Regions from separate parts of the Streptomyces sp. NPDC029526 genome, predicted to be linked through region 1. Evidence: riboswitches for the same ligand, from Rfam matches in the RefSeq annotation. Region 1 holds a riboswitch; each other region holds the start of a gene.

The links. A riboswitch is a leader RNA that binds a small molecule or an ion and turns the genes downstream of it on or off. The one in region 1 is predicted to bind cyclic di-AMP.
Positions count from the first base shown of each region.
Region 2: it holds a riboswitch for cyclic di-AMP, as region 1 does, so the genes downstream of both, AB0F01_RS17155 (peptidoglycan DD-metalloendopeptidase family protein) here and AB0F01_RS06250 (transglycosylase SLT domain-containing protein) in region 1, are expected to answer to the same signal.
Region 3: it holds a riboswitch for cyclic di-AMP, as region 1 does, so the genes downstream of both, AB0F01_RS30365 (transglycosylase family protein) here and AB0F01_RS06250 (transglycosylase SLT domain-containing protein) in region 1, are expected to answer to the same signal.
Region 4: it holds a riboswitch for cyclic di-AMP, as region 1 does, so the genes downstream of both, AB0F01_RS18205 (M23 family metallopeptidase) here and AB0F01_RS06250 (transglycosylase SLT domain-containing protein) in region 1, are expected to answer to the same signal.

Region 1 covers NZ_JBEZWE010000002.1:151,100-156,395, forward strand. The annotation lists gene AB0F01_RS06235 (glycosyltransferase) at 1-442, opposite strand, end outside; gene AB0F01_RS06240 (GNAT family N-acetyltransferase) at 459-1,523, opposite strand; gene AB0F01_RS06245 (HAD family hydrolase) at 1,967-2,896, shown strand; gene AB0F01_RS06250 (transglycosylase SLT domain-containing protein) at 2,860-3,339, opposite strand; cyclic di-AMP (ydaO/yuaA leader) riboswitch at 3,345-3,507, opposite strand; gene AB0F01_RS06255 (polyprenyl synthetase family protein) at 4,064-5,074, shown strand.
Region 2 covers NZ_JBEZWE010000006.1:223,085-228,380, reverse strand. The annotation lists gene AB0F01_RS17175 (aspartate aminotransferase family protein) at 1-976, shown strand, start outside; gene AB0F01_RS17170 (XRE family transcriptional regulator) at 1,062-1,685, shown strand; gene AB0F01_RS17165 (DUF6126 family protein) at 1,691-1,801, shown strand; gene AB0F01_RS17160 (tyrosine-protein phosphatase) at 1,846-2,643, opposite strand; cyclic di-AMP (ydaO/yuaA leader) riboswitch at 3,046-3,212, shown strand; gene AB0F01_RS17155 (peptidoglycan DD-metalloendopeptidase family protein) at 3,217-4,161, shown strand; gene AB0F01_RS17150 (SGNH/GDSL hydrolase family protein) at 4,414-5,232, shown strand.
Region 3 covers NZ_JBEZWE010000031.1:627-5,922, reverse strand. The annotation lists gene eno (phosphopyruvate hydratase) at 5-1,285, opposite strand; gene AB0F01_RS30365 (transglycosylase family protein) at 1,876-2,586, opposite strand; cyclic di-AMP (ydaO/yuaA leader) riboswitch at 2,591-2,760, opposite strand; gene AB0F01_RS30360 (transglycosylase family protein) at 3,286-4,263, opposite strand; gene AB0F01_RS30355 (cytochrome P450) at 4,414-5,296, opposite strand, start outside.
Region 4 covers NZ_JBEZWE010000007.1:117,924-123,219, reverse strand. The annotation lists gene AB0F01_RS18215 (HPr family phosphocarrier protein) at 1-154, shown strand, start outside; gene AB0F01_RS18210 (GntR family transcriptional regulator) at 560-1,255, opposite strand; gene AB0F01_RS18205 (M23 family metallopeptidase) at 1,462-2,235, opposite strand; cyclic di-AMP (ydaO/yuaA leader) riboswitch at 2,248-2,410, opposite strand; gene AB0F01_RS18200 (pitrilysin family protein) at 2,612-4,000, opposite strand; gene AB0F01_RS18195 (pitrilysin family protein) at 3,997-5,296, opposite strand, start outside.

The DNA of each region.
Region 1 (5,296 bases):
CCACCTCCCCGCCCCTGGCAGCTTCGCAGCCCCTGGCAGCTTCGCAGCCCCCGGCAGCTTCGCCGCCCCCGGCGGCTCCGCCGTCGCCCGCCGCGGAGACGGCCCCGTCCGCGGCAGCCGGCCGCCCGGGCCCCGCGTCGACGGCCCTCCCGGCCGCCGCGGCGCCGGCCGGCACCGCCTCGCGGGCGAGGCGGGCCAGGACCGCCTTCGGGTCGGCCCCCTCCGGGACGTGCCCCAGCAGCGTCCCGACGGGCCGGCCGTCGCGGCGGACCAGGGCGAACACCTCGCCGGGCCCGACCGCCGGGCCGCCCGGGCCGGGTCTCAGGTCCGCCTCGGTGCCGCGCAGGTCCACCTCGGCGACCTGCACCGCCCCGATGGCCAGGAAACGGCGGATCTCCTCCCGGGCGGTGCGTGTTCTGCCGGACGGTGTTCTGCGGGACATGGGTCCCCCTCCCTCCTCAGGAACGGCGCAGCCGGCCCGCGCCCCGCAGGGTTCGCGAGGCCAGCGACGCCAGGCGCGGGCGGGCGCGGACGAAGCCGTGCGCGCGACGCACCGGCTCGCGGCTCAGCCGGTGCAGCGCCGCTCCCGCGCCCGGACGGGTCACCGCCCCTTCGTGGACGGCGAGTTCGCCGGTCTTCAGCGAGTCCTTGTACTCGGCCCGGCCGCGCCCCATGTCGAGCAGGCCCACGCCCACGGCGGCTGCCGCCTCCGCCATCCGCAGGTGCAGCACCAGCCCGGGCGAGTACTTCGCGAACTCCGGATCGTAGGCCGGGAACCAGCAGGCCAGCACCGAGGCGGAGCGCAGGCCGAAGTGGGCGGCGACGGGACGGTCGCCGGCGTGGAGGACCGACAGCGTGCCCGTGCACTGCTCGGCCCGGGTCTCCGCGAGGCGGGCCACCAGCCGGGCGATCCACTCCTGCGCGAACCGGTCGCGCCGGCCCGTCCTGCGGTACTGCGCCGACTTCCACTCCATGAGCGTGCGCAGCGCGGCCGGGTCGCGTTCGTCGAGGACGAACCGGACCGGACCGACCTGGCGGCCGAGCCGGCGCTCCTTGGCCAGCGTGGTCTTCAGGAACTTCGGCGACTGCGTGCGCAGCACCGACTCGTAGGTCTCGTAGCCCTTCTCCACGTCGATGACGTAGGTGGCGTGCTCCTCGGCCGCGTACGGCACGAACAGCGGCTGGTCCGCCTCCAGGTTGTCGAAGGCGAAGCTGGACAGGGAGCAGGCGCGCAGCAGTTCACGGGCGTCCGGGACCGCCCCCGGCGCCAGGATCGCTCCCTGGCAGTCCGACACCCCCAGCCCGATCGCCCGGCCCTGCCCCCACGGCCCCCGTTCGTACGGCAGGAAGCCGGCCGGCTCCGCGCCCTCGTACACCACGGCGACCCGGGCCCGCGGCCGGACCCGTCCGACGGCCGTGGTGAACTCCGGTTCCATGAACGGATTGCGCGGTGTGTCCGCGGCGGCGCGCAGGGCACGCCACCGTTCCCTCTCCCCCTCGCCGAGCTCCTCCGGCCTCAGCACACGCGTGCGTCCACTGTTCACCCGACCCCCCGATCAAGTCCCCCCTGGACCCTTGGAAGGTACCGCCGGGGACCGATGGCCGGTAGGTGGCGTCCTGCCCTTTTTGCCACCTGGTGCACAAACCGTCGACGACCGGGCACGCTCCGGGGCGGTCGGTCCGGGGCCGTCGGTCCGAGGCGGTCGGTCCGGGGCGGTCGGTCCGGAGCCGTCGGTCCGGGGCCGTCGGTCCGGGCACGCTCCAAGACCGTCGTACCGGGCGGCGGGCGGCGGGCGGCGGGCGGCCGGCCCTGCGGGGCGGGGTGGTCGGGCGCGCGCAGCCGGCCCGACGGGGCGGTCGGGCGCGTGCGGCCGGGGTGGCGCGCGGTGGCGGGGCGGGGCGGATGCGAGGAGCGGGGGGCCCGACGTGGTGAATGGGGGGCGTGCGCTGTCCGTATTCTCTGATCATGGCCGCACCCACCGCATATTCACTCATCGCCACCGACCTGGACGGGACGCTGCTGCGCGGCGACGACACCCTGTCGGACCGGACCCTCGCCGCGCTCGCGCAGGCCACGCGGGCCGGTGCCCGGCATCTGGTGGTGACGGGACGGCCGGCCCCCCGGGTGCGCCCCCTCCTGGAGGACCTCGGCTGCACGGGGCTCGCGGTGTGCGGGCAGGGCGCGCAGGTGTACGACGCGGGGACGGACCGGCTGCTGTGGTCGGTGACCCTGGACCGGGAGCTGGCGGAGACCGCGCTCGGCAAGATCGAGGCGGAGACGGGGGAGGTGTACGCGGCGGTCGACCAGGACGGGGTCGACGGGCTCACGCTGATCGAGCCGGGTTACCGGATGCCGCATCCCACGCTGCCCGCGGTGCGGGTGGAGCGGCGCTCGGACCTGTGGGCGCGGCCGATCAGCAAGGTGCTGCTGCGCCACCCGGTGCTGTCCGACGACGAGCTGGCGGCGACGGCCCGTTCGGTGATCGGCTCGCTGGCCACCGTCACCATGTCGGGGCCGGGCACGGTGGAGCTCCAGCCGTGCGGGATCACCAAGGCGACCGGCCTGGCGCTGGCGGCCGGGCACCTGGGCCTGAGTCCGGCGGACACCCTCGCATTCGGTGACATGCCCAACGACATCCCCATGTTCGACTGGGCGGCCCGAGGTGTCGCGATGGCCAACGCCCACCCGGAGCTGAAGGCGGTGGCCGACGAGGTCACCACGACGAACGAGGACGACGGCGTGGCCGTCGTCCTCGAGCGACTGTTCGGCGGGGGGCCGGTGCCGCACGTGCCCCAACACGTGCCGCACCCGTCCGCCCCGGGTGTCCCGTCCCCGCCCGCCGCGGGGAGGGTGGTGGCTCAGTACGCCCCGAAGACGTTGTCGATGGAGCCGTAGCGGTCGGCCGCGTAGTTGCAGGCCGCCGTGATGTTGGCGACCGGGTCGTACGGGTCGTAGACGGTGCCGGGCACGTGGTAGGCGGCGAAGGTCGGGTCGATGACCTGGAGCAGGCCCTTGGACGGGGTGCCCTTGGCGGCGTTGGAGTCCCACAGGTTGATGGCCTGCGGGTTGCCCGAGGACTCGCGGATGATGTTGCGGTGGATGCCCTCGTAGGAGCCGGGGATGCCGTGCTGGGCCATGACGGACAGCGACTCGCGGATCCAGCCGTCGAGGTTGTTCGGGTACACCGTCGCCGCGGTGGCGGCGGCCGGGGTGGCCGCCGCGGCGTTGGAGGCGCCGAACAGCGGCAGGGCGGCCACGGCGACGCCGGTGCCGGCCACGGCGAGGGTGCGGGCGAGACGGCGACCGCCGAAGCGGCGGAGCTGACCGGATGCAGGCATGTCTGTGTTCCTCTCCTACGCCTGCGAGGTGAGCTGTCGGGTTCGGACGGGAGAGTGTCCGGCCGTGCCCCTGCGGGCACGGCTTCACCCCGAGCCGTTCCGGCGCGTGGCCGTCCCGGCGACTTACCTGGGTCCCCCGCTCCTGCCGTGCGTGAGTGAGTTCGTCGATGGGTGGTGCGGGCGGCGGCAGGATTCGGCGTCCGCCCGGCGGCCCGGAACGTATGCGAGAGCACACGCCGGGAACAAGTGCGGCCGTCACGGTAAACGCTGCTTGATCTTGACATGGGCGGTTTGCGCCACTTGATCCTTTGCGGTCGCCACGGCCCAACTCGCCACGGGGCAACGGGGAACCGGCGGCTCGCGCCCGTCGTCCCTCTGTCGGGTGGCGCGTGACCGACCTCACGGGCCGGGGGCCGTCGGAGCATTTCACGCCAAGGGGAATTCGCTTGGTAATTGCGGCAAATCGGGCGTCGGGACGGGCAGGATGGTGCGCATGTCGAGGAGTGGCCCGGAGTGCGCAGAGATTCGCCCCGGAAAGTCGGAAAATGTTCCCTGTTGTCATCCGATCGAAAACGGGCCGGTCCTGATCGTCTCCTGCCCGGCCCGTATCCCCGGGCCCTGGCGGTGATCGAAACATGACCGGATACGCTGACTTGAGTGATGGCAGCGACCTATCGACAAACCGTGTAAACGCCAGTGGACACCAGCAGACAGGAGACCCCTCGTGACCGTCGTCGGGCCGTTCGGGCTGAGCGTGCGGGACCAGGCTCTGGAAGCCGATGTCCAGGCCGGGATGACGGCTGTCGAGGAAGGGCTGCTCGAGGCCACCAAGAGTGAGGTCCCCTTCATCACGGAGGCCGCCCAGCACCTGGTGCGGGCCGGCGGGAAGCGGTTCCGGCCGCTGCTGGTGATGCTCTCCGCCCAGTTCGGCGACCCCTACGCGCCCGGCATCGTGCCGTCGGCCGTGGTGGTGGAGCTGACCCACCTGGCCACGCTGTACCACGACGACGTGATGGACGAGGCCGCCGTGCGGCGCGGGGTCCCCAGCGCCAACACCCGCTGGGGCAACTCCGTCGCCGTCCTCACCGGCGATTTCCTCTTCGCCCGGGCCTCGCAGATCCTGGCCGACCTCGGCCCCGAGGCCGTCCGCGTGCAGGCCGTGGCGTTCGAGCGGCTCGTCACCGGGCAGATCCTGGAGACGGCGGGCCCGCAGGACGGCCGGGACCCCGTGGAGCACTACCTGGACGTGCTCGGCGGCAAGACCGGCTCCCTCGTCGCGGTCTCCTGCCGGTTCGGCGCCATGATGTCCGGCGCCGACGACACGGTCGTGGACGTGCTCACCCAGTACGGCGAACGCCTCGGCGTCGCGTTCCAGCTCGCCGACGACGTCCTGGACATCGCCTCCGACTCCCACGAGTCGGGCAAGACCCCGGGCACGGACCTGCGCGAGGGCGTCGCCACCCTGCCGGTGCTGCGCCTGCGCGAGCGGGCGGCCCGGCTCGGACTGGCCGACGACCTCGCCCTGTGCGAACTGCTCGACTCCGACCTCACCGACGACCGCCGGCACGCCGAGGCGCTGCGCCTGCTGCGCGCCCACCCCGCCCTGGAGCAGGCGCGCCGGGACACCGTCCGCTACGCCCAGGAGGCGCGCGCCGTGCTGGCCCCGCTGCCGGAGTGCGAGGCGCGGACGGCCCTGACGGAGCTGTGCGACGCCGTGGTGCACCGGGCGGGCTGACCCCCGGCCCGGACCGGCCGCGTGCGGTCCGGCACCGTGGTGCGCCGGGCGGGCCGGCCCCGGCCCGGACCGGCCGCCGCGTCCCGCCCCCGACGACCCCTACTGGTAGGCGGACCCGTGGCGCCCCGATGTCATACCCCAGCAGTACACGGAGTTGGGTCCGCGGTCTGACGCATCCTCCGCTGCGGTTTGGTCAGATGGAACACGACGGACATCACCAGT
Region 2 (5,296 bases), on a different contig from region 1:
GTTCGTGACCGGCCGGCCGCGCGTCCTGTACTGCGAGCACGCCTTCCACGGCCTGACCACCGGATCCCTGTCGGTCAACGGCGAGTCCGGTTTCCGTGACGGCTTCGCCCCGCTGCTGCCCGACACCGCCGTGCCGCTCGGCGACCTGGACGCCCTGGAGCGGGAGCTGCGCCGGGGCGACGTGGCCGCCCTGATCGTCGAGCCGATCCAGGGCAAGGGCGTGCACGAGGCGCCCCCCGGCTACCTGCGCGCCGCGCAGGAACTGCTGCACCGGCACAAGGCGCTGCTGATCGCCGACGAGGTGCAGACCGGCCTCGGCCGGACCGGTGACTTCTACGCCTACCAGCACGAGGAGGGGGTGGAGCCGGACCTGGTGTGCGTGGCGAAGGCGCTCTCCGGCGGCTACGTGCCGGTGGGGGCCACGATCGGCAAGGACTGGATCTTCAAGAAGGTGTACTCGTCGATGGACCGGGTGCTGGTGCACTCGGCCAGCTTCGGGTCCAACGCCCAGGCGATGGCGGCGGGTCTGGCGGTGCTGTCGGTCATGGAGAGCGAGCAGGTCGTGGCGAACGTGCGCGCGACCGGCGAGCTGCTGCGGTCCCGGCTGGCGGCCCTCACCGAGAAGTACGAGATGCTCGCGGAGGTGCGCGGCCGGGGGCTGATGATCGGCATCGAGTTCGGCCGGCCCCGCTCACTGAAGCTGCGCGGTCACTGGGCCATGCTCCAGGCGGCCCGCAAGGGCCTGTTCGCCCAGATGGTGGTGGTGCCGCTGCTCCAGCGGCACCGGATCCTCACCCAGGTGTCCGGGGACCACATGGAGGTGATCAAATTGATCCCGCCGCTGATCATCGGTGAGGCGGAGGTGAATCGGTTCGTGGACGCCTTCACGGCGGTCATGGACGACGCGCACCAGGGCGGCGGCCTGATGTGGGACTTCGGCAGGACGCTGGTGAAGCAGGCGGTGGCCAACCGCTGACCGCCCCGTGCGTCGGCAGCCCACAGGTTTTTGCCTGTCAGGCAAGAAATTTGCCCGCCGGGCAATACGGGTGCTGAATAGGAGCATGAGCTCCCCCGAGACAGAGCCGTCGGCCGAACGGTCCGAGGCGCTGGGTCTGGTCGCGCCGCAGTTGCGGGCACTGCGGCGCCGGGCCTCCCTCACCCTGGAAACCGCGGCCCGCGACGCGGGCCTGTCGCCCGCCCACCTCTCCCGGCTCGAGACCGGACAGCGTCAGCCCTCCCTGCCGATGCTGCTGTCCCTCGCGCGTGTCTACGGTACGACGGTCGCCGAGCTCCTCGGTGAGGCGGCCCCCGAACGGGACGCGGTGGTGCGTGCCGCCCGGATGGACCCCACCACCGCCGGAGGCTGGACCTACTGGCAGGCCGGCGGACCGGGACGCGGCATGCAGGCCCTGCGGGTGCGCGTCCCGCACGGCTCGCAGGGCGACATCGTGCGCGTGCACCCCGGCGAGGAGTGGCTGTACGTCCTGCGCGGACGGCTGCTGCTGCGCCTCGGGGAGACGCAGCACCGGCTCGACCCGGGCGACAGCGCGCACTTCGACTCCCTCACCCCGCACCGGATCGCCGCCCAGGACCCCGACGGGGTCGAGCTGCTGTTCGTACACTCCCTGTTGCAGAGCCCCACGTCGGCGCTCTGTCTCGGCCCCGCCCACGGAGACGCCTCGTGAAGAACATGGAAGAGAAGTTCCCCCGCGCCCTGTGGGTGCGCCTGTTCGTCTACGTCGTGGCGGGCCACGTCGTCGCCGGCTTCATCTACGTGCTGTTCACGGTGGGCGCGCAGTAGGACGGGCCGGGGCGGTCGCGCCCCGGCCCGGTGTGCGCGGGCGGTCAGTCCAGCAGGCGGGCGCGCAGCCGCTCCCGGGTCGCGGGGGCGAGGGCCAGGCCGCGCTCCAGGTAGGCGTCGACGCCGCCCCACGTCTCCTCGACCGTCTCCAGGGCCGCCGTCAGGTACTCCGCGCGGGCGTCGAACAACGGGTTGAGCAGGTCCATGACCTCGGGGGAGTAGGCCGAGGCGGAGTCCCCGTTGCGCTGCACCTTGTAACGGCGGTGCCGCTCGTTGGACTTCAGGTAGTCCTCGAAGATCGCGTCGCGCTCCACGCCCACCGCCAGCAGCGTCACCGCCACCGACAGGCCCGCCCGGTCCTTGCCCGCCGCGCAGTGCATCAGCGCGGGGACGCTCTCCTGCGCGAGCGCGTGCAGCACCTGGGAGTGCTCGGCGGTGCGGCCCTTGATGGTGGCCCGGTAGGAGGCGATCATCCGGTCCGCGCCCTTGCCGTCGGCGAGGATCGAGCGCAGCTGCTCCAGGTCGCCGTCGCGGACCATCCGCCAGAACTCCGCCCCGTCGGCCGGGTCGCTGAGCGGCAGGTTGACGTTGCGCACGCCGGGCAGCGCGACGTCCGGTCCCTCCAGCTTCTGGTCGGCCGCGTTGCGGAAGTCGAAGACGGTGTGCAGTCCCAGCGACGACAGGAAGGCGGCGTCCTCGGCGGTCGCGTGGGCGAGGTGGCCGCTGCGGAACAGCACCCCGGGCCGGACGCGCCGGCCGTCCACGGTCGGCAGCCCGCCCACGTCACGGAAATTGCGCACCCCGGTCAGCTCGGGCTCGGTCGACGGGACGTGCTGCGTCACGGGGGCTCCTCCCACTCGGCGTCGCCGGCGCGACTCGCCGACGGCACCTCGACGATACGACATCACCGTCCGGGAAGAAGTCCTGATTCGGCGTTTAGGGCGTTCTGTCCTTTTAGGGGATTTCGCCATAACGTGCCCCGATAGAAAGGGAGATGGGGAGGGGGCGCGTGAGCATCGTCATAATGGTGACGGCGCGTTGTCGCCATGTGCACGTAATTCCCGTGCGGCACAGGCCCGTTCGGGAGGCAGCCGGGCCGGAAGACGACGCACGGTGACGTCAATTGTCCGAGTGGATCACGGAAAAGGGCGTTCAGGGGGAACCCCTCGCTTGTCCCTTTGCGTCTTGGTCGCTTACGTTCGCCACCGATCCGGACGGACGCCTAATCCTGCCGCCGCCCGGAGCCCGCACACTCACTGACCCGTGAACGGCAGGAGCGGGGGACCCACAGGTACGACTGCCTGTTACCGGTCTTCCGGAGAAACAGGCTTGGGGTTAAGCCGCGCCCTGCGCGGCCGGGCATCTCCAGCCCGAACCCGACAGCTCACCTCGCAGGCGCCGGAGAGGAATTCGTCATGCCCGCCAAGGGTAAGCACCGCCGTCCCAGGACCCTGCGTCTCACCCGTTCCATCGCCGTCGCCGGAACCGGTGGCGCCGCTCTCGCCCTGCCGCTCCTCGGCGCCACCGGCGCCCACGCCGCCACCCCCCAGGCGGCTCCGGAGAAGGCCGTCCAGAGCGTGTCCACCGGCGCCAAGGCCGACGCCAAGGACACCGCGAAGAACGGCGAGACCCGCACCTACGTCGTGAAGTCCGGGGACTACCTGGCTAAGATCGCCGACAGCGAGAACGTCGACGGCGGCTGGAAGCAGCTCTACGCCGACAACCGCGAGGCCGTCGGCGACGACCCGTCGCTCATCCACCCCGGCCTGAAGCTGTCGATCGACGGCAAGGCCGCGCCGAGCGCCCCGAAGAAGTCCTCCTCGGCCCCGTCCGCCCAGGACGCGCCGAAGAAGAAGACCGCGCCCGCCAAGCCCTCCGCCGGCAAGAGCGAGGCCCCGGTCAAGAAGACCGCCCCGCAGTCCACGGGCGCCAACCAGGCCGCCAGTGCCTCCGGTTACACCTCCCCGGTGCCCGGCGGCGGCGTCGGCACCGGCTACAAGGTGGCCGGCGGCATGTGGTCCAGCGGCTACCACACCGGTGTCGACTTCAGCGTCCCGACCGGGACCTCGCTGAAGGCCGTCGGCTCCGGCACCGTCGTCTCCGCCGGCTGGGCGGGCGCGTACGGCAACGAGGTCGTCATCAAGCTCAACGACGGCCACTACGCCCAGTACGCCCACCTGTCCTCGCTGTCCGTCTCGGCGGGGCAGACCGTGACCGCCGGTCAGCAGGTCGGCCTGTCGGGTTCCACCGGCAACTCGACCGGCCCGCACCTGCACTTCGAGATCCGCACCTCGCCGAACTACGGCGCGGACGTGGACCCGGTCTCCTACCTGCGCTCGAAGGGCGTCGCCATCGGCTGACCCCCTCGCGCGATCTCCGCGCGGAACCTGCCTGACACGCCGCCGAAGGCCGGACCCGATCCCCGGGTCCGGCCTTCGGTGCTGCGCGGAGAAGCGGAGAGTGGAGCAGTGGAGAAGAGGGGAGAGGAGGGGAGAGGAGGGGGGGAGGAAGCGGGGGAGGAGGCAGGCGGGCGGGACGTGGCTTATCTCACCGTCCGTCAACCCTTTCCTACGGTCGCGTAGGTCACATTCGAAAAGGAATCATGGGTGACTGTGGCAGACGATTCGAAGAGTGACAGCAGAGTAGAGATCGGGTCGTACGTGGCGGTGGGGGACAGCTTCACCGAGGGAGTCGGCGACCCCGGCCCCGACGGCGCGTTCGTCGGCTGGGCCGACCGGCTCGCCGTGCTTCTCGCCGACCGCCGGCCCGAAGGCGCCTTCCGGTACACCAACCTCGCGGTGCGCGGGAAGCTGCTCGACCAGATCATGGCCGACCAGATCCCGAAGGCGGTGGACCTCGCCCCGGACCTGGTCTCCATCTGTGCGGGCGGCAACGACATCATCCGGCCGGGCACCGACCCGGACGAGGTGGCCGAACGGTTCGAGCGGGCCATCGCGGCCCTCACCGCCGTGTCCGGCACGGTGCTGGTCGCCACCGGCTTCGACACCCGGGGCGTCCCCGTGCTCCGGCGGCTGCGCGGCAGGATCGCCACGTACAACGGACACGTACGGGCCATCGCCGACCGCTACGGCTGCCCGGTGCTCGACCTGTGGTCCCTGCGCAGCGTCCAGGACCGCAGGGCGTGGGACGCCGACCGGCTCCACCTCTCGCCCGAGGGGCACACCCGGGTGGCCCTCCGGGCGGGTCAGGCCCTCGGCCTGGCGGTTCCGGCCGACCCCGAGCAGCCCTGGCCCCCGCTCCCGGTCCGCGGCACCCTCGACATCCGGCGCGACGACGTGCAGTGGGCACGCGAGTACCTGGTCCCCTGGATCGGCCGCCGTCTGCGCGGGGAGTCCTCCGGGGACCACGTCACGGCCAAGGGCACGCTGTCCCCGCACGCCATCAAGGAGCGGATCGCCGCGGTGGCGTGAGGGGGAGGGGCGCGCCCGTGCTTCCGGGGCGCGCCCGGCCCGGGCGACGCGGGCCGGGCACGCC
Region 3 (5,296 bases), on a different contig from region 1:
GCGCTCAGCCCTTGAAGCGGGGGAAGGCGCTGCGGCCCGCGTACACCGCGGCGTCGTCGAGGATCTCCTCGATGCGCAGCAGCTGGTTGTACTTGGCGACACGCTCCGAACGGGCCGGGGCGCCGGTCTTGATCTGGCCGCAGTTGGTGGCGACGGCCAGGTCGGCGATGGTGACGTCCTCGGTCTCGCCGGAGCGGTGGGACATCATGCACTTGAAGCCGTTGCGCTGGGCCAGCTCGACGGCGTCCAGGGTCTCGGTGAGCGAACCGATCTGGTTGACCTTGACGAGCAGGGCGTTGGCGGCGGCCTCGTCGATGCCGCGGGCCAGGCGCTCGGGGTTGGTGACGAACAGGTCGTCACCGACGAGCTGCACCTTGTCGCCGAGCTTGGCGGTGATGGTCTTCCAGCCGTCCCAGTCGTCCTCGAACAGCGGGTCCTCGATGGAGACCAGCGGGTACGCCTCGACCAGCTCGGCGTAGTACTCGGTCATCTCGGCGGCCGTGCGCTCCTTGCCCTCGAAGACGTAGGAGCCGTCCTTGTAGAACTCGGAGGCGGCGACGTCGAGCGCCAGGGCGATCTGCTCGCCGGGGGTGTAGCCGGCTTCCTTGATCGCTTCGAGGATGAGGTCGAGGGCCTCGCGGTTGGAGCCGAGGTTCGGGGCGAAGCCGCCCTCGTCGCCGAGGCCGGTGGCCAGGCCCTTGCTCTTCAGGACCTTCTTCAGCGTGTGGTAGACCTCGGTGCCCCAGCGCAGGGCCTCGGAGAAGGACTCCGCGCCGATCGGGGCGATCATGAACTCCTGGATGTCCACGTTGGAGTCGGCGTGCGAGCCGCCGTTCAGGATGTTCATCATCGGCACCGGCAGCAGGTGCGCGTTGGGGCCGCCCAGGTAGCGGAACAGCGGCAGGTCGCTCGCCTCGGACGCGGCGTGGGCGACGGCCAGGGAGACACCCAGGATGGCGTTGGCGCCGAGGGAGCCCTTGTTGTCGGTGGCGTCCAGGTCGAACATGGCCTGGTCGATCAGGCGCTGCTCGGTGGCGTCGTAGCCGACCAGCTCCGGGCCGATCTGCTCGATGACGGCGAGGACGGCCTTCTCGACGCCCTTGCCCTGGTAGCGGTCGGGGTCCCCGTCCCGCAGCTCGACGGCCTCGAAGGCGCCCGTGGAGGCGCCGGAGGGAACGGCGGCACGCCCCGTGCTGCCGTCGTCGAGGCCGACCTCGACCTCGACCGTGGGGTTGCCTCGGGAGTCCAGGATTTCCCGGGCTACGACGACGTCGATGGACGGCACGAGCATCTCCTTCGTGGATGTGACGCGAGTGGGCAGGGCCTCGGTGGCTCTGCGAGACCGAGCCTAACCGGCTCCGGGCGATCGGCCATCCGGTCGCCCATCCCCTGGACATCCGTGGCTCGTGCCACGGAGTGCCGCGGGGGACAGAGCGAAGCTTAGATTGTTTCTTCGCGGAACAAAGACGGCCCGGGAGACCGTGACCGGAAAGTGCCCGGCCCGAAGCCCCGGGAGGAGCCAGGGAAGAGCCCGGGCGGAGCCCGGTGAGGAGTGCGGGAAGCCGTCCGGCGGGAACTGCGGGAAGCCGTCCGGCAGGGAGCCCGGGGCCGTTCAGCGAGACGCCCCGCACGGAGTTCGGCGAGGAGTCCGGGAAGCCGTCCGGCGGGGACTGCGGGAAGCCGTCCGGCAGGGAGCCCGGGCAGCCGTCCGGCGAGACGCCCCGCACGGAGCCCGGGGCGGTTCAGCGAGGCGCCCCGCAGGGGAGTCCGGGAGGAGTCCGGTCATGGCCCCGCCCCGGTGCGTACGGGGATCACGCACCGGGGCGGGGAGCCGGGGGCCAGGGGGCCGGGAGACGCGGCCCTGGGGCTGCTTCCTTACTTCAGGTGCAGCTGCTGACCCGGGTAGATGAGGTCGGCGTCCTGGACGACGTCGTCGTTCAGCTTGAACAGCTTGGCCCAGCCGCCCTTGACGTCGTGCTCCTCGGCGATGGAGCTGAGGGTGTCACCCTTGACGACCTTGTACTCGCCGTCGCCCTTCTTGACCTTCTTGCCGGTCGGGGTGGTGACGGTCTTCTTCTGCGCCGGGCGCTCGGCGGAGCGCGACGGCTTCTGCTGCTCGGTGGAGCGCTCGGCGGTGGAGCCGGTGTCCTGCTTCGGGGCGCTCTGCTGCGAGGCGCCACCCTGGTTCTGGGTGGAGCCGCCGCCGGTGTACGCGGCGCTGGACAGGCCCTTGCCGCAGACCGGCCAGGCACCCTTGCCCTGGCCCGCGAGGACCTTCTCGGCGATCTCGATCTGCTGGGCCTTGGTGGCCTGGTCGGCGGTGGAGGCGTACTTCGTGCCGCCGAAGCCGGCCCACGTGGAGGCGGAGAACTGCAGACCGCCGTAGTAGCCGTTGCCGGTGTTGATGGACCAGTTGCCGCCCGACTCGCACTGGGCGACGGCGTCCCACTCGGCGGCGGTGGCGGCGGAGGCGTTGCCGGCCGCCATCAGCGGGGCGGCGACGGCGGCGCCGGTCACGCCGGCGACGGCGATGGCGCGAGTGGCCTTGGACGGACGACGGTGCTTGCCCTTGCCGGAAAACAGCATGGTTGGATCCCCTCACCGACGCCTACGAGGTGAGCTGTCGGGTTCGGGCCGGTTGAGTTGCCCGGCCACGCCCCTCTCGGGACGCGGCTTCACCCCAAGCCGCACCCGGCGTTCAACCACCGGATCCGGCGCCTACCTTGGGTCCCCCGCTCCTGCCTACGGCGCACTGGTGCGACGACTGTTCCCGGGCTGCCACTGGCAGGATTCGGCGTGGCGGCAGCCGGGGCCCGCGATGGCGAGCGGTCACGACCGTAGACACGCGTTCGGCGGAATTTCAAAGACGATCACGGCTTCTGAGACCTATGTCTCACAAACTTTAAACCGGACATTCAGTACGAAACATGACGTCAACTGTCGCCGCCCGGAGGGCTGTTCGCCCGCCCCTTTCGCCCGGAACGCCCCCGGTCAGAAGCTTCTGACCGGGGGCGTTCCACCCAAGTGGGCTATTTCGGGACGCTGCTGGCGGCAGGACGGGAGAGGGCTGGCCATCCGCTCCCGGGAGAGAGCGGGTTCTCCCGTGGTTCCGAATAGGTTCGCCGCTGGATCCGGACGGGTTCGCCGTCGGATCCGGGCGGGTTCGCCACCGGCTCCGGACGGGTTCGCCGCTGGATCCGGGTGGACTCGCCACCGGCTCCGGACGGGTTCACCGCTGGATCCGGACGGGTCAACCGCTGGATCCGTACAAGGGGAACCGGCTCGTCACTGGTTCCAGGAGGAGAGCGGGCTCGTCCCCTGCGCCGACAGGGACGCTTCGGGCGTGGCGGACGGCTGGGCCGGAACGGCCGGGGTGGACGACTCGGCGGCGGACCAGAGGCCCAGGACGGCACTCACGCCCGGCGTCCCGCCCATCACTCCGCGCGCGGCACCGGCGTCCTGCGCCACGTAGCCGCCCTCCGGAGCGCCCGCACGGCCTCCGCCTCCGGCGACCTCTTCCGGGGCGGGCGCGCCACGGTGGCGGCCGGTGCCCTCCGAGGGGGTGCCGGCGGATGCGGACGGGGCGTCACCCTGGTCCGCACCGCTCTCCTTGCCCGCATTGCGGGATTTCTCACCCTCGGCGGAGGGGGAAGCCGGACTGGTGGGCGAGGCGGCCGGGTCGTCGGCCTTCCCGGTGGCGTCACCCGAACCGTCCGCGGTGCCGGTCCCGTCCGGGGTGCTCTGCGACGGGGAGGGGGTCGCGGACGGGGCGCCGGATCCGGACTCCGGGCCGGCGGGCGGGACCGAGGAGTTGCCCAGCCCCAGGGAGTTCGGAATGTCCGTTTCTTCCGTAGCGGCGCCGTCCTGTCCGGCGCCACCGCCGGACGAGTCGGGCTGGAGCCCCGCGACGAGACCGCAGGTCGCCCAGTCGCCGACACCCTCGGCGGCGAGCGCCTTGTCGGCTATCTCGATCTGCTGACGGCGGCTGGCCAGGTCGGCACTGGCCGCGTACTCGAGCCCGCCGTACTTCTCCCACTTCTCCTGGCTCATCTGGAGGCCGCCGTAGTAGCCGTTGCCACTGTTCTCGCTCCACGAGCCGCCGGTCTCGCACTCCGCGATCCGGTCCCACGTCTTGCCGTCGGCCGCACTGGCGCTGCCGGCCGCCAACAGCGGGAGGGCGATGGCGGAGCCGGTGACTCCGGCCGCGACGACGAAAGCCGGTGCCTGGCGGGGGCGACGGTGCCGACCGTTCCCGGAGAGCATGCGGAGACCTTTCACACGACAGCGGTTGCCACGCGGCGGACGCGAACTCACGTGCGCCACGCCGTTGATGGGTGAACGTATCGGGAAGGATCTCTTGTCACAAGTTAATGCCGCGCAGATCACGTGGAGATCACAGAGTGTGAGACTCTGTCATGTTTCCGCTGGTCGGGTCGGGGGCAGGGCCGCGCCGTCCGGTTCGCTCGGCTTTGCCGGAGGAGTGAATTCCACCGGCAGGGTGCGCAGTCCGCGCATGATGAGCCCGCCCCGCCAGCGCAGTTCGGCCGGATCCGCCGCCAGCCGGAGGTCCGGCAGCCGGGTCAGCAGCGTGGCGAGCGCGGTCTGCCCCTCCAGGCGCGCCAGCGGGGCACCCAGGCAGTAGTGGATGCCGTGTCCGTATCCCAGGTGGGGATTGTCACGCCGCGCCAGGTCCAGCACGTCCGGCCCGTCGAACCGCTCCGGGTCCCGGTCCGCCGCCGCGAGCACGACCAGCACCGGGTCCCCGGCGGCGATCCGCTGCCCGCCGATGGTGACCGGCTCCGTCGCGAACCGCCAGGTCGCCAGCTCCACCGGGCCGTCGTAGCGCAGCAGTTCCTCCACCCCGGTCTCCAGCAGCCCGCGGTCACCGGAAGCCAGGGAGTCCTGGAGCAGGGCGCGCTGCGCGGGATGGGTGAGCAGGGCGTAGGTGCCGTTGCCGATGAGGTTGACGGTGGTCTCGAAGCCGGCGAACAGCAGGATGAACGCCATCGCCGCGGCCTCGTTCTCGGTGAGGTGCTCGCCGTGGTCCGAGGCCCGGATGAGACCGGAGATGAGGTCCTCGCCGGGGGCGGGCTCGGCGGGCAGGGCCGCCCGCTTGCGGTGGATCAGGTCGGCGAGGTAGCCGCGCATCTTCTTCACCGAGCGCGCCACCCCGCCCCGGGGGCCGCCCTGGTGTCGGATCATCATGCCCGCCCAGTCCCGGAAGTCGTCCTGGTCCTCCCGGGGGACACCGAGCAGGTCGCAGATGGCGTAGATGGGGAGAGGGAACGCGAACTCG
Region 4 (5,296 bases), on a different contig from region 1:
CAACGCGGCCTCCATGCTGGCGGTCCTGGGGCTGGGCGCCCAGGGCGGCGAGGAGATCGTGCTGGCCTCCGACGCCGAGGGCGCGGACGCCGCTCTGGACCGGCTGGCCAAGCTGGTCGCCGAGGGCCTGGAGGAACTGCCCGAAACGGTCTGACACGCCGGACCGCGGGACGCGCCCGGGCGCGCGGACGCACGACCGCCGCGCCCGCCGCGCGCCCGGCACGGACCGCGCCCCGTCTCCCTGCCCGCCGTGCGCGCGGGGCGCGGGGCGCGGATGCGTACTGACGAGAGGCCCACCCGGGGACCCCGGGTGGGCCTTTCCGTTCGCCTTTTCTCCCGGGCAGGAGGATCTCTGACCGGACAGGGAATGCCCGGCCCGGGCATGGCCTTCCGCCCCGGACAGAATGACGCCTGCCGGGCGGACGGGGAGTCCGGACGGGAAATCCACACAGGGAATTTGCACAGGAATCTGCACAGGAAATCCACCCTAGTATTCACCAGGCTCGTGCAGGGCGGGAAAAGCCCGCGAAAGCGTTGCCCTTTTTCTACCGTGCTCGTGTTAAGCGGGCATGCTCGGAGTGTTGACGGGACGTTTCGAGGTCCTCACGCGCTCCGCGAGGTCGGCACCGGACAGCGGGCGCAGCCGATGGGCGGGGTGGGTCCGCTCCAGCAGCCGTGCGGTGGCCTCCCGGGCGCGCTCGCCGTCGCCACGGGCCACGGCGTCCACGACCAGGCCGCGGTCGGCCCACGTCTGCACCGGGTCGGGCGCTTCCTCCACCGCGTACATCCAGGCGATCTTGTGCCGCAGTCCGGTCAGGGTCGAGGCCAGCGTGGGGCTGCCCGCCGCCTGGGCCAGCGTCTCGTGGAACCAGCCGGTCAGGGAGCGCAGGTCGTCGCTGCTGCCCCCGCGGGCCCGCTGCTGTCCCAGGCGGACCAGCCCCCGCAGCACCTTCAGGTGGGCGTCGGTGCGGCGCCGGGCGGCCCGGGCGGCACCGAGGGGTTCCAGGAGCAGACTCATCTCCAGCAGGTCCGCGGCCTCCCGCTCGGTGGGCTCGGCGACGCACGCGCCCGCGTGCCGCCGGGTCACCACGAACCCCTCCGCCTCCAGCGTGCGCAGCGCCTCGCGCACCGGCACCCGGGACACGCCGTAGCGGCGGGCCAGGAGTTCCTCGGTGAGCCGGCTGCCGCGCGCATGGACGCCGGCGACGATGTCGTCGCGGATCGCGGCGCACACCGAGTGCGCGGGAACACGCATGAGCGACCTCCGGTTCGATTCCCGGGAAACGCCGCGTCGGCGGACGTCCTTTCCGTGACTCTAAAGCAATGCGCGGGATTCATTGAGGGACGGAGAACATTCCTGCTTGTTTTTCGGCCACCCTGTGCGCGTGACGCGAAAAGCCCCGGCTCGGCGAGCCGGGGCTTTTCGGGTGTTCCGGGCGCGGACCGCGGCCGGAAGGGGTGTCAGAGGGAGACGCCGTGCGCGCGCAGGTACGCGACGGGGTCGAGGTCCGAACCGTACTCGGCGCTGGTGCGCGCCTCGAAGTGCAGGTGCGCCCCCGTGACGTTGCCGGTGGAACCGGAGAGACCGATCTGCTGGCCCGGCGTGACCTCCTGGCCGACCGAGACGCCGATGGACGACAGGTGGCCGTACTGGGTGTAGGTGCCGTCGTGCATCCTGATGACGACCTGGTTGCCGTAGGCCCCGCCCCAGCCGGCCTCGACGACCGTGCCACGGCCGACGGACTGCACGGGGGTGCCGTTCGCGGCGTGGAAGTCGACCCCGGTGTGGCTGCCGGAGGACCAGACGGCGCCGCCGGTCTTGTAGCCGGTGGACACGTAGGAACCGGGGATCGGCGAGACGAACGCGTCGAGGCGCTCGCGCTCGGCCTCGCGGGCGGCGCGTTCCTGCGCCTCGCGGGCCCGCTCCGCCTCCTCGGCGGCCTTCTTGCGGGCGGCCTTCTCGGCCGCCTTGCGGGCCTCGGCCTCGGCGGCCTCGCGGGCCGCCTCGTGCTGCGCGGCGGCCTGGGCGTCGATCTGGTCGGCGACCGTGTCGCCGAGGGTGACGACGGGGGTGATGCCGGTCTGGGCCGCGGCGGGCTCGGCGGCCATCGCGGGGGCCGCGAGGGAACCGGCGACACCGGAACCGGCGAGGGCCGCGACGCCCGCGGCGCGGGCGGTGCCGCGACGGACGCGGCTGGGGCGGCGGTGCTTGCCGGCGGCGTGGGTGAACGCCATGTACAGGCTGGTCCTTTCCTTCCCTCTCGCCTACCGGGTTAGCTGACGGGTTCGGAGCAGGAAGGTCTCCTACGGACCCCCTCGCGACACGCGCGGGCGTCCGATGCACCCCTGGGGACGGTGGGTCCCCGGCTCCCCTGACTCGCGCCGTACGGGGATTCGGCGATGGCTGTCCGGTGCCGCGGGTGCGGCGCACTGCCCGACGAACAGCCCGCACGAAGCTATGCGGGAGGCCGCTCGATCCTCAAACGGATCGGGGTATTTGTAGCGCACACCACAGGGCAGACAGACATCCTCCGCCCCAATTCGGGCATACGGGCGCCCTGGTGACGTTCCCGTCACCAGGGCGCCGTGCGCGCGGAAACTGCGCGGGGTCCTACTCGGCCGCCACCACGGTCACTTCGCCGATCCCGAGGGCCTCCACGGGCGCCTTGATCTGCGCCGCGTCGCCGACGAGGACGGTCACCAGCCGGTCGACCGGGAAGGCGTTGACGACCGCCGCGGTGGCCTCCACGGTGCCGGTCGCGGCCAGTTGCCGGTACAGCTCGGCCTGGTAGTCGTCGGGCAGGTGCTGCTCCACCTGGTCCGCCAGAGTGCTCGCGACCGCCGCGGCGGTCTCGTACTTCAGGGGCGCCACGCCCACCAGGTTCTGCACCGCGACGTCCCGCTCGGCGTCGGTGAGGCCGTCGGCGGCAAGCGTGCGCAGCACGTTCCACAGGTCCTGCAGTGCGGGCCCGGTGTTGGGGGTGTCCACGGAACCGCTGATGGCGAGCATGGCCGCGCCCGTGCCGTCCGGCGCGGACCGCAGGACCTGGGCGAAGGAGCGGACGCCGTAGGTGTAGCCCTTCTCCTCGCGCAGGACGCGGTCCAGGCGGGAGGTGAGGGTGCCCCCGAGGCAGTACGTGCCGAGGACCTGGGCGGGCCACACCCGGTCGTGCCGGTCGGCGCCGACGCGGCCGATGAGCAGCTGGGTCTGGACGGCTCCCGGACGGTCGACGATCACGACCCGCCCGGTGTCGTCGGCGGTCACCGGCGGAACGGGCCGGGGCTGCCCCGGCGAACCGGTCCACGCGCCGAGGGTGTCCCCGAGCAGCGCGTCCAGGTCGATGCCCGTGAGGTCACCGACCACCACCACGGTGGCCGTGGCGGGCCGCACGTGCCGCTCGTAGAAGGCGCGCACGGCCGCCGCGTCGATGCCCTCGACGGTCTCCTCGGTGCCCTGGCGGGGGCGCGACATGCGCGCGTCGGCGGGGAACAGCTCCTTGGAGAGCTCCTTGGCCGCCCGGCGCGAGGGGTTGGCCAACTCGTGCGGGATCTCGTCGAGGCGGTTGCGGACCAGCCGCTCCACCTCGCTGTCGGCGAAGGCCGGCGCCCTCAGGGCGTCGGCGAGCAGCCCGAGGCCCTTGGTGAGCCGGGAGGCCGGCACCTCCAGGCTGAGGCGGACACCGGGGTGGTCGGCGTGCGCGTCCAGGGTGGCGCCGCAGCGCTCCAGTTCGGCGGCGAAGTCCTCGGCGGAGTGCTTGTCGGTGCCCTCGGAGAAGGCCCGCGCCATGATCGTGGCGACGCCGTCGAGACCCGCCGGCTCCGCCTCCAGCGGCGCGTCGAGGACCACCTCGACGGCGACGACCTGCTGGCCGGGGCGGTGGCAGCGCAGCACGGTCAGGCCGTTGTCGAGCGTGCCGCGCTCGGGGGCCGGGAAGGCCCAGGGCTTGGCGTCGCCCGCCTGCGGCTGCGGGTGGAAGTCCATCGGGGCGAGCTCGGTCACTTCGCCGTCTCCTCGTTCTCGTCGGTGCCGGCGGCCACGGCGGCCTGTGCGGGGTCCTCGTCCCCGGCGGCGAGGGGCTCGTAGACGAGCACCGCGCGGTTGTCGGGGCGCAGGCGGGCCTTGGCGACCTCCTGCACCTCCTCGGCCGTCACCTCCAGGACCCGGCTCACCGCGGTCAGGGCGAGCTGCGGGTCGCCGAACAGGACGGCGTACCGGCACAGTTCGTCGGCACGGCCCGCGACCGTGCCGAGCCGGTCCAGCCACTCGCGCTCCAACTGGGCCTGCGCGCGTTCCATCTCCTCGGCCGTGGGGCCCTCCTCGGCGAACCGGGCGAGCTCCTCGTCCACGGCCGCCTCGATCACCGGCACCTCGACGTCACCGGACGTCTTCACGTCCAGCCAGCCCAGGGACGGCGCCCCGGCGAGCCGCAGCAGGCCGAACCCGGCGGCGACGGCGGTGCGGTCGCGGCGCACCAGCCGGTTGTAGATGCGCGACGACTCCCCGCCGCCCAGGACGGTGAGCGCCAGGTCCGCCGCGTCGCACGCCCGGGTGCCGTCCTCCGGGAGCCGGTAGGCGGCCATCAGGGCACGCGCGGGCACCTCCTCCGTCACGACCTCGCGCAGCTCCCCGCCGATCACGTCCGGCAGGGAGCCGTCACGGGGCTCGGGCTTGCCGTCGTGGGACGGGATGGAACCGAAGTACTTCTCGATCCAGGCGAGCGTCTGCTCGGGGTCGATGTCGCCGACGACCGACAGCACGGCGTTGTTCGGCGCGTAGTAGGTGCGGAAGAAGCGGCGGGCGTCCTCCAGGGTCGCCGCGTCCAGGTCCGCCATCGAACCGATGGGCGTGTGGTGGTAGGGGTGGCCCTCCGGGTACACGAGGGCGGTCAGCCGCTCGAAGGCCGTGCCGTAGGGGACGTTGTCGTAGCGCTGGCGGCGTTCGTTCTTGACGACGTCGCGCTGGTTCTCCATGGACTCCTCGTCCAGGGCGGCCAGCAGCGAGCCCATGCGGTCGGCCTCCAGCCACAGCGCGAGCTCCAGCTGGTGGGCGGGCATGGTCTCGAAGTAGTTGGTGCGCTCGAAGCTGGTGGTGCCGTTGAGCGAGCCGCCCGCGCCCTGGACCAGTTCGAAGTGTCCGTTGCCCTTGACCTGGGCGGAGCCCTGGAACATCAGGTGCTCGAAGAGGTGGGCCAGGCCGGTGCGGCCCTCCACCTCGTGGCGCGAGCCGACGTCGTACCAGAGGCACACCGCGGCGACCGGGGTCAGGTGGTCCTCGGAGAGCACCACGCGCAGGCCG